4 regions of the Phytobacter palmae genome follow, and region 1 is predicted to be linked to each of the others. Evidence: predicted binding sites of a transcription regulator. Region 1 holds the regulator's gene; each other region holds the start of a gene.

The links. The regulator PurR, encoded in region 1, represses purine synthesis genes. The targets are predictions, from matches to a motif close to CANGCAAACGTTTGCNTG.
Region 2: the regulator PurR is predicted to act here: its motif matches at 1,178-1,195, upstream of purL (phosphoribosylformylglycinamidine synthase).
Region 3: the regulator PurR is predicted to act here: its motif matches at 1,064-1,081, upstream of purT (formate-dependent phosphoribosylglycinamide formyltransferase).
Region 4: the regulator PurR is predicted to act here: its motif matches at 1,126-1,143, upstream of carA (glutamine-hydrolyzing carbamoyl-phosphate synthase small subunit).

What each region holds. Positions count from the first base shown of each region.
Region 1 covers NZ_JBCIVJ010000015.1:120,855-123,060, forward strand. The annotation lists gene punR (DNA-binding transcriptional activator PunR) at 1-820, shown strand, start outside; gene purR (HTH-type transcriptional repressor PurR) at 837-1,862, opposite strand; gene cydH (cytochrome bd-I oxidase subunit CydH) at 2,161-2,206, shown strand, end outside.
Region 2 covers NZ_JBCIVJ010000012.1:163,411-165,616, forward strand. The annotation lists gene purL (phosphoribosylformylglycinamidine synthase) at 1-1,103, opposite strand, end outside; gene mltF (membrane-bound lytic murein transglycosylase MltF) at 1,360-2,206, shown strand, end outside.
Region 3 covers NZ_JBCIVJ010000006.1:87,208-89,413, reverse strand. The annotation lists gene purT (formate-dependent phosphoribosylglycinamide formyltransferase) at 1-1,025, opposite strand, end outside; gene AAIG39_RS09575 (YebG family protein) at 1,158-1,499, shown strand; gene yebF (protein YebF) at 1,565-1,912, shown strand; gene AAIG39_RS09565 (tellurite resistance TerB family protein) at 2,009-2,206, shown strand, end outside.
Region 4 covers NZ_JBCIVJ010000014.1:3,531-5,736, forward strand. The annotation lists gene carA (glutamine-hydrolyzing carbamoyl-phosphate synthase small subunit) at 1-905, opposite strand, end outside; gene dapB (4-hydroxy-tetrahydrodipicolinate reductase) at 1,362-2,183, opposite strand.

The sequences.
Region 1 (2,206 bases):
TGCGGTCAGCTATACCGTGCGTCAACTCGAAGAGTGGCTGGCGGTACCGTTGTTTGAACGCCGTCACCGGGATGTTGAATTGACGCCCGCTGGCGTGTGGTTTTTGAAAGAGGGGCGTTCTGTTATCAAAAAAATGCAGATCACCCGGCAACAGTGTCAGCAAATTGCCAACGGCTGGCGTGGGCAGTTATCTATCGCCGTTGATAACATCGTTAAACCGGAACGTACGCGCCAGATGATTGTCGATTTCTATCGCCATTTTAGCGATGTCGAACTGCTGGTCTCCCAGGAGGTATTTAACGGTGTATGGGATGCGCTGGCCGACGGACGTGTTGAACTGGCTATTGGCGCAACTCAGGCAATTCCGGTCGGGGGCCGCTATACCTTTCGCGATATGGGCATGTTGAGCTGGAAATGTGTGGTTGCGCGTCATCATCCGCTGGCGGCGATGGCGTCGCCGCTCAGTGATGATACGTTACGGAACTGGCCATCGCTGGTGCGCGAAGATACCTCCCGTTCGCTGCCTAAACGCATCACCTGGCTTCTGGATAATCAGAAGCGGGTTGTCGCCCCTGACTGGGAATCATCTGCTGCCTGCTTGTCTGCCGGGCTATGCATTGGGATGGTGCCAGCGCATTTTGCCCGTCCGTGGATCGATCGCGGTGAATGGGTTGCGCTGGCACTTGAAAATCCTTTCCCGGACGCCGCCTGTTGTCTGACCTGGCAGCAGAATGATGCTTCACCGGCGCTGAGCTGGTTACTGGATTACCTGGGTGACAGCGAAACACTGAACAGAGAGTGGCTGCGGGAGCAGGAATGAACTGCTCCCGGCAGGATTAACGGCGATAGTCGCGGAACGGACCATCGGCAACCGAGCGGCGTTCAATCAGACGCGGATGCACTTCAATTGATTGTGACTCTTCACGCTTGTTCACGATGCGGTCCAGTAGCATGTTAAACGCGGTTTCACCCAGCGAGTCTTTCGGCTGGTGGATAGTTGTCAGTGAAGGGGTAAAGAAACGTGAATTGCGCACGTTATCATAACCGATCACCGAAATATCCTGCGGCACGCGCAGGCCCATTTCATCAGCCGCGCACAACGCGCCCATCGCCATAATGTCGCCACCGCAGAACACCGCAGTCGGGCGAGAAGACTGAGTCAGTATTTGTTGCATCGCACGATAACCGGACTCCGGCTCAAAGTCGCCCTGCACAATCCAGTTTTCCGGTACATTGATGTGGGCCTCTTGCATCGCTTTCATAAAGCCACTAAGACGGCCGGCTCCCGTGTTGCGCTCTAATGGCCCGGGGATAACGCCAATTTCGCGATGGCCGCGTTCAATCAGATAACGGCCGGCCATATAGCCACCGGCAAAGGCGTTATCGATTACCGTATCGGTAAAATCGGCTTTTGCTTCGCCCCAGTCCATTACCACCATAGGAATATGGCGATATTCCTCCAGCATGCTGAGTAACGATTCCGGGTATTCAGAACACATGACCAGCAGACCATCCACACGTTTTTGCGCCATCATCGACAGATAGGCGCGCTGTTTTTCCAGGTTATTCCAGGCGTTACCGAGAATAAGGGTGTAGCCTTTCTGGAAACAATTTTTCTCAACTGCTTCGATGATCTCGGCGAAATAAGCCGCTTCGCTACTGGTCGCCAGCAAGCCAATAGATTTCGTGTGATTGACTTTCAAACTGCGGGCAACCGCGCTGGGAGAGTAGTGTAATTCTTTAATCGCTGCCCAGACCGCGTTGCGCGTCTCTTCTGCAACGAAACGCGTCTTGTTAATTACATGTGATACGGTTGTGGTGGAAACGTTTGCTCGCTTCGCTACGTCTTTAATCGTTGCCATCAGATCTTACTCCAGACCATATCGTAAACTCCTGATAATACATAAGGTAAACGTTTGCCTTCCATCACCCTTTACCCATAGAAGGGATTGCAATACGCCGGGAAAAAGACACTGGACGTCAGGAGGGGAGTCAATGGCCGGTACGCTAATAAATTTAGCGTCGAATTTTGTCTGATCTTGACCAAAAGGGGAAGTGCTAAAACGTGTATCACTCTAAATCCTGCAAGATTTTTACGTTTATTTGTGCAAAAATGCGTTACATCACTTTTTGTGTGGAAATTAATAAGGAGAAAAATTGATGAGCACCGACCTGAAGTTTTCTTTAGTGACTACCGTAATTGTAC
Region 2 (2,206 bases), on a different contig from region 1:
TCGGTCATGATATCCAGCGCGGAAACGATGCGCTCCGGTTTACCGAAATCTTCTTCCCATGGCTGCTCAAACCCCGGAATACGCAGGTTAGAAACGGAGAAGCCCACCAGGCCTGCTTTTGGCTTCGCGCCGCGTCCGGTCGCCCCTTCATCACGAATTTCACCACCGGAACCCGTTGCTGCGCCCGGCCACGGAGAAATCGCTGTCGGGTGGTTATGGGTTTCCACTTTCATCAGAATGTGCGCCGCTTCCTGATGGAAGTCATAGCGACCATTCTCGTGGTCGGCGAAGAAACGCCCGACCTCAGAACCTTCCATCACCGCCGCGTTGTCTTTATAGGCAGACAGCACATAGTCCGGGGTTTTCTCGAAGGTATTTTTGATCATTTTGAACAGCGACTTTGGTTGCTGTTCGCCGTCAATCACCCAGTCGGCGTTAAAAATTTTATGACGGCAGTGTTCGGAGTTCGCCTGAGCAAACATGTAAAGTTCGATATCATTCGGGTTGCGTCCAAGACGGCTAAACGCATCCTGCAGATAGTCAATTTCGTCTTCCGCCAGTGCCAGACCGAGACGCACGTTAGCGTCAATCAGCGCCTGGCGCCCTTCGCCCAACAGATCCACACTTTGCACCGGCGCAGGCTGATGATGTTCAAACAGACGTGCTGCATCCGCTTCGGCGGTAAATACGGTCTCCATCATGCGGTCATGCAGTTCAGCCGCCACGCTTGCCCATTGCTCTTCTGTCAGGGTCGGGGCGTCGACGTAGTACGCTACACCGCGCTCCAGGCGATTGATTTTGCCAAGGTCGCAATTGTGCGCGATATCCGTTGCTTTAGAAGACCAGGGGGAGATGGTGCCAGGACGGGGCGTAACGAGAAGTAATTTTCCGGACGGGGTATGGCTGCTTAAGTTCGGACCATATTTCAGCAGGCGTTGCAGCCGCGTGAGCTCTTCCTCGTTCAGCCGATCGTTCACATCGGCAAAATGGACATACTCAGCGTAAATATTGCTCACCGGGAGCCGGGCTGCCTGAAAACGCGCCAGCAGTTTGTTGATACGAAATGCGGACAGTGCAGGCGAACCACGCAGAATTTCCATCATAAGTCTCTCGTCTTCGAAGCTTTAAGTGTGCATCAGGGGGAAAACGGGCGTCATTATAGAGAATCCTGAGCGGTGACGAAACCGTTTGCGTCGAAATAAAATCATGTGTGCCATTTAGCAGCAAACCTTAGCGGCTTCGCTAATTAGTTGCCAACTGACGTTTTGTTGCGCAAAATGCCGCTCAACGACCGGTAAACACCCTTGTATTTATGGCGGCTATTTATTGAGGCATCGCACGGCGCAGAGAATTAACTAATTGAAAAAATTTAAGATTAATTATCTGCTTATCGGCATCGTCACCCTGCTGCTGGCAGCGGCCCTGTGGCCTTCTATCCCCTGGTTCGGCAAAGCCGACAACCGCGTTGCGGCCATCAAGGCGCGGGGCGAGCTTCGCATAAGCACTATTGCGTCCCCTTTGACGTATGCCAGTATCGAAAATAAACCGTACGGGCTTGATTACGAGCTCGCCCAACAGTTCGCCAGTTATCTTGGCGTTAAACTGAAAGTGACCGTACGCCAGAATATCAGCCAGATTTTTGACGATCTTGATCACGACAATGCCGATATGCTGGCAGCCGGCCTGGTTTATAACAACGAGCGCCTCAAAAACTACCAGACGGGCCCGGTTTACTATTGGGTATCGCAGCAACTGGTTTACCGCGTCGGTAGCTACCGCCCACGCAGCCTGGCCACCGTTAACGACACCCAGCTCACCATTGCCGCGGGACATGTGGCGCTCAACGATTTGCGCGAACTTAAAGAGAAGAAGTTCCCGGATCTGAGCTGGAAGGTGGATGACAAGGCAGGCACCAACAATCTGCTTGAAGAGGTGGTGAACGGCAAACTTAGCTATACCGTAGCGGATTCGGTCGCCGTGAGTCTGTTCCAGCGCGTCCATCCCGAGCTGGCCGTCGCCCTCGATATCAGCGATGAGCAGCCGGTAACCTGGTTTAGCCGCCGCGACGACGACAATACGCTGTCGGCAGCTATGCTCGATTTTTTCAATAACATTAATGAAGACGGGACACTGGCACGGCTGGAAGAGAAATACCTCGGACATGGCGATGATTTTGATTACGTCGACACGCGCACCTTCTTACGCG
Region 3 (2,206 bases), on a different contig from region 1:
TTTTGCAGGTTATCAAACGTGACGTTCTGGCTTTTCAGCTCAGGCAGGATCACCGCTGACGCCGACGGCCCGTACTGGCGAATTTGCCCGACTGGCAGACCGAGGAAGGCGCGGACATGCAGGGCAAATTCAGAGACGTCCTGTGAAATCAGCGTGACCATCCCAGTATCATGCGGTCGCGGAGATACTTCGCTAAAGATGACCTCATCGCCGCAGACAAACAGTTCAACGCCGAATAATCCGTAGCCGCCGAGGGCAAGCACCACTTTACGCGCCACATCCTGCGCGCGCTCCAGCGCCAGCTCGGTCATATATTGCGGTTGCCAGGATTCACGATAATCTCCGTCTTCCTGGCGATGACCTACCGGAGAGCAGAAATGTACGCCATCTGCAGCGCTGATGGTGAGCAGGGTGATTTCGAAATCAAAATTCACCACGCCTTCGACAATAACACGGCCGGCACCCGCACGACCGCCCTGTTGCGCATATGCCCAGGCTTTCGCCAGTTGATCGGCGCTGCGAATGAAACTCTGGCCCTTACCGGAAGAACTCATGACAGGTTTAACGATGCAGGGCAGACCAATCTCATCAACAGCCTGACGGAACGCGTCTTCGCTATCGGCGAAGCGGTAGCTTGAAGTTGGAAGGGCAAGCTCTTCTGCGGCGAGACGACGAATTCCTTCACGGTTCATGGTCAGTCTGGTTGCTCGCGCGCAGGGGACAACATGCTGACCCAGGGCTTCCAGTTCCAGTAGTGTGTCGGTGGCGATCGCTTCAATTTCCGGCACGATAAAATCGGGCTTTTCCAGTGCAACCAGTGCTTTTAAGGCTTCACCATCGAGCATATTGATAACATGCGAGCGGTGGGCCACATGCATGGCGGGCGCATCGGCATAACGGTCTACGGCAATAACTTCAATGCCAAGACGCTGGCATTCAATAGCCACTTCTTTGCCTAATTCCCCCGAACCCAATAACATTACGCGAGTAGCTGCCGGACGCAGCGCCGTTCCTAATAGAGTCATAGCAAGTCGACCTTTATAAAAAATCTGGCGGCAGTATATAGGAAAACGTTTGCGTCTGTCTTTTACGACTTGCGATCTGATGAGTGGCGCAGTAATATACTGTATATAAATACAGTTAAAAGGGGCTGCATCATGGCGGTTGAAGTCAAGTATGTTGTGATTCGCGAAGGTGAGGAAAAAATGTCTTTTGCCAGCAAAAAGGAAGCTGACGCTTACGATAAAATGCTCGACCTGGCCGAGGTACTTGAAGGCTGGCTGGGCGAAGCGCCAGTGACGCTTGAAGAAGACCAGCGCGATCAAATGGCGCTCTGGCTGGCTGAACAAAAAGATGTACTCAGCCATATCCTCAAATCCGGTAAGTTACCCGGTGCGGATACCCAGGAGAGCGCACCAGAAGCGACTCAGGGTGACGCAGACATTGGGGCATCAGAGACGGTTGATATGAAGCCAAAAGCGAAACGCTCGGCTGCCTGATCCCGGCTTGCGCTGCCTGTAATTTGTACCATGCTTTGATTAGGCTCTATGCACAGGAGAAAAGCATGAAAATAGCAGGAGTGTTGCTGGGTACGATATTACTGGTGGGCAGCGTAACCGCGTCGGCCGCCACTGACAAATCGGTTAAATTTCCCTCTTGCGAAGGTATGAACGCTGAGGGAATTGCTGCGAGCGTCAAACGCGATTATCTGCAAAACCGCATAGTACGCTGGGCTGACGATCAAAAAAAACTGGGGCAAGCGGATCCTGTCGCCTGGGTTACACCGAAAGATATCCGGGGTAAGAACGATCAATGGGACGTTCCCTTAACGGTTCGTGGTAAGAGTACAGACATTCATTATCTCGTCAAAATCGATTGTAAAGCAGGCAAAGCGGAGTATCAGCCTCGTTAACTCTACGACCTTTTCTCATCTTTTGCTGTTTTAGACATTTCCTGACATCCCCTCGCTTAGGCTTCTCGTTTACGAAACGATTAAGTGAGGGGAATCATGGCAAACTGGTTAAACCAATTACAGTCTCTGCTTGGCCAACAAGGCCAGTCATCGTCATCTTCCGGTGGGCAGGATCTCGGCAAATTACTCGTGCCCGGTGCCCTAGGAGGGCTTGCCGGTTTGCTGGTAGCCAATAAATCTTCACGTAAATTACTGACCAAATACGGTACCAGTGCGCTGCTTGTCGGTGGCGGT
Region 4 (2,206 bases), on a different contig from region 1:
TTATCGATATCTTTTACCGGGTGGTTGCCGCCGTGGTGGCCGAACTTCATCTTCACGGTTTTCGCGCCACTCGCCAGCGCCAGCAACTGGTGACCGAGACAGATACCGAATACCGGAATATCGGTCTCAAGGAATTTCCCGATCGCCTCGATGGCGTAGTCGCAAGGTGCCGGGTCGCCAGGGCCATTAGAAAGGAAGATACCGTCCGGGTTCATTTTCAGCACATCTTCTGCCGACGTCTTCGCCGGAACCACCGTCAGGCGGCAGCCTCTGTCCACCAGCATACGCAGGATGTTACGTTTCGCGCCAAAATCGTAAGCCACAACATGCAGCGGCAGTTCAGCTTCGCTTTTCGCTTCCGGCAGCTCGCCTTTCAGTGTCCAGCTCCCCTGCGTCCAGCTATATGGCTCGGCAGTCGTCACTTCTTTCGCCAAATCCATACCGTTCAGCCCCGGGAAGCTTTTCGCTTTCTCCAGCGCCAGTGCGGCATCCAGGTTGTCCCCGGCGATGATGCAGCCATTCTGCGCACCTTTTTCACGCAGCAGACGCGTCAGCTTACGGGTATCAATATCGGCAATCGCCACGATGTTATGGCGTTTCAGATAGGAAGAGAGATCTTCGGTATTGCGGTAGTTGCTGGCAATCAGCGGCAGATCACGAATAACCAGGCCTTGCGCATGTACCTGAGAGGATTCTTCATCGGCGGCGTTGGTGCCGACATTACCAATATGAGGATAAGTAAGGGTGACAATTTGGCGGGAGTAGGAAGGATCAGTGAGGATTTCTTGATAACCGGTCATTGAAGTATTGAAAACGACTTCCCCAACCGCCGAACCTGTTGCCCCTATGGCCCGACCGTAAAACTGGGTTCCGTCTTCCAGAACCAATAGCGCTGACTTAATCAAAACACCCTCCAGAGAATATTCACTCACTTTATTTGCATATTAATTCAATTATAAGCCTTGAATCAATGCAAATTTGCGTAACCGCGAATTTTTTGCAAACGGCGGCATTCTGGAGACATGAAGGGTAAAAGTCAACTCATAGCGCATCTTTTTCATGTCTTTTTGCGCCCCAGAAAAGAATAGCACGATTTATAGGGCAAAAAGATCACATTACCAGAGCAAGGAAAACGCTTGCGTCGCCATTAAACTGGTTACATTCACCATGGCTTAGTAAAAAGTAGACCAAATGGTCAAAATTTACATTTTAGCAACCAAAATGAGATGAGATATTTGAATTAACAGGGAACTAAAGGAGAAAATCATATGAAATCGACAAAATAAAAGGGCAATAAAATATTGCCCTATGCAATCAAGAAATTACGACTGCAACAACCACATCACGATGGGTAATAACTCTTACAAATTGTTCAGATCCAGCACATCTCGCATATCAAAAAGGCCAGTATCTTTATCTTTTAGCCACAAAGCGGAGCGAACAGCGCCATTGGCAAAAGTCATTCGGCTTGATGCTTTATGGCTAATTTCAACGCGTTCACCGATATCAGCAAACATTGCCGTATGTTCACCGACAATGTCGCCCGCGCGGACGGTCACAAAGCCAATTGTGCCCGGTACGCGTTCGCCGGTATGACCTTCACGTGCATAAACTGCGCAATCTTTTAAATCTTTATTCAGTGCATGGGCAATAGACTCCCCCATGGCCAACGCAGTCCCCGACGGCGCATCCACTTTGTAACGGTGATGTGCTTCGATAATTTCGATATCGGTGTACTCCCCCATCACCTTTGCCGCTTTTTCCAGCAGCTTAAGCATCACGTTCACGCCAACACTGAAATTCGCCGCGAAGACAATGGCAACCTCTTGCGACGCATCGCGAATTGCCGCTTTGCCCGCGTCATCAAAACCGGTTGTACCAATAACCATCCCTTTGCGGTGCTGGCGACAAAATGCCAGGTGAACCAGGGTCCCTTCCGGGCGGGTAAAATCAATCAATACATCAAAATCGTCTTTTACCGCCTGCAGATCGCTGCTCACGATAACGCCTGTTGTACCCACGCCAGCGAGCTCTCCTGCATCACTACCCAGCAGGGAAGAACCTTCTCGCTCCAGCGCTGCGCCAAGCGCAACGCCGTCCATCTGCAGGGTTGCCTGAATTAACTGGCGGCCCATACGCCCACCGGCGCCCGCGATGGCTACGCGGATTTGTGCATCATGCATAGTTGTACTCTTTTGTTAATGAA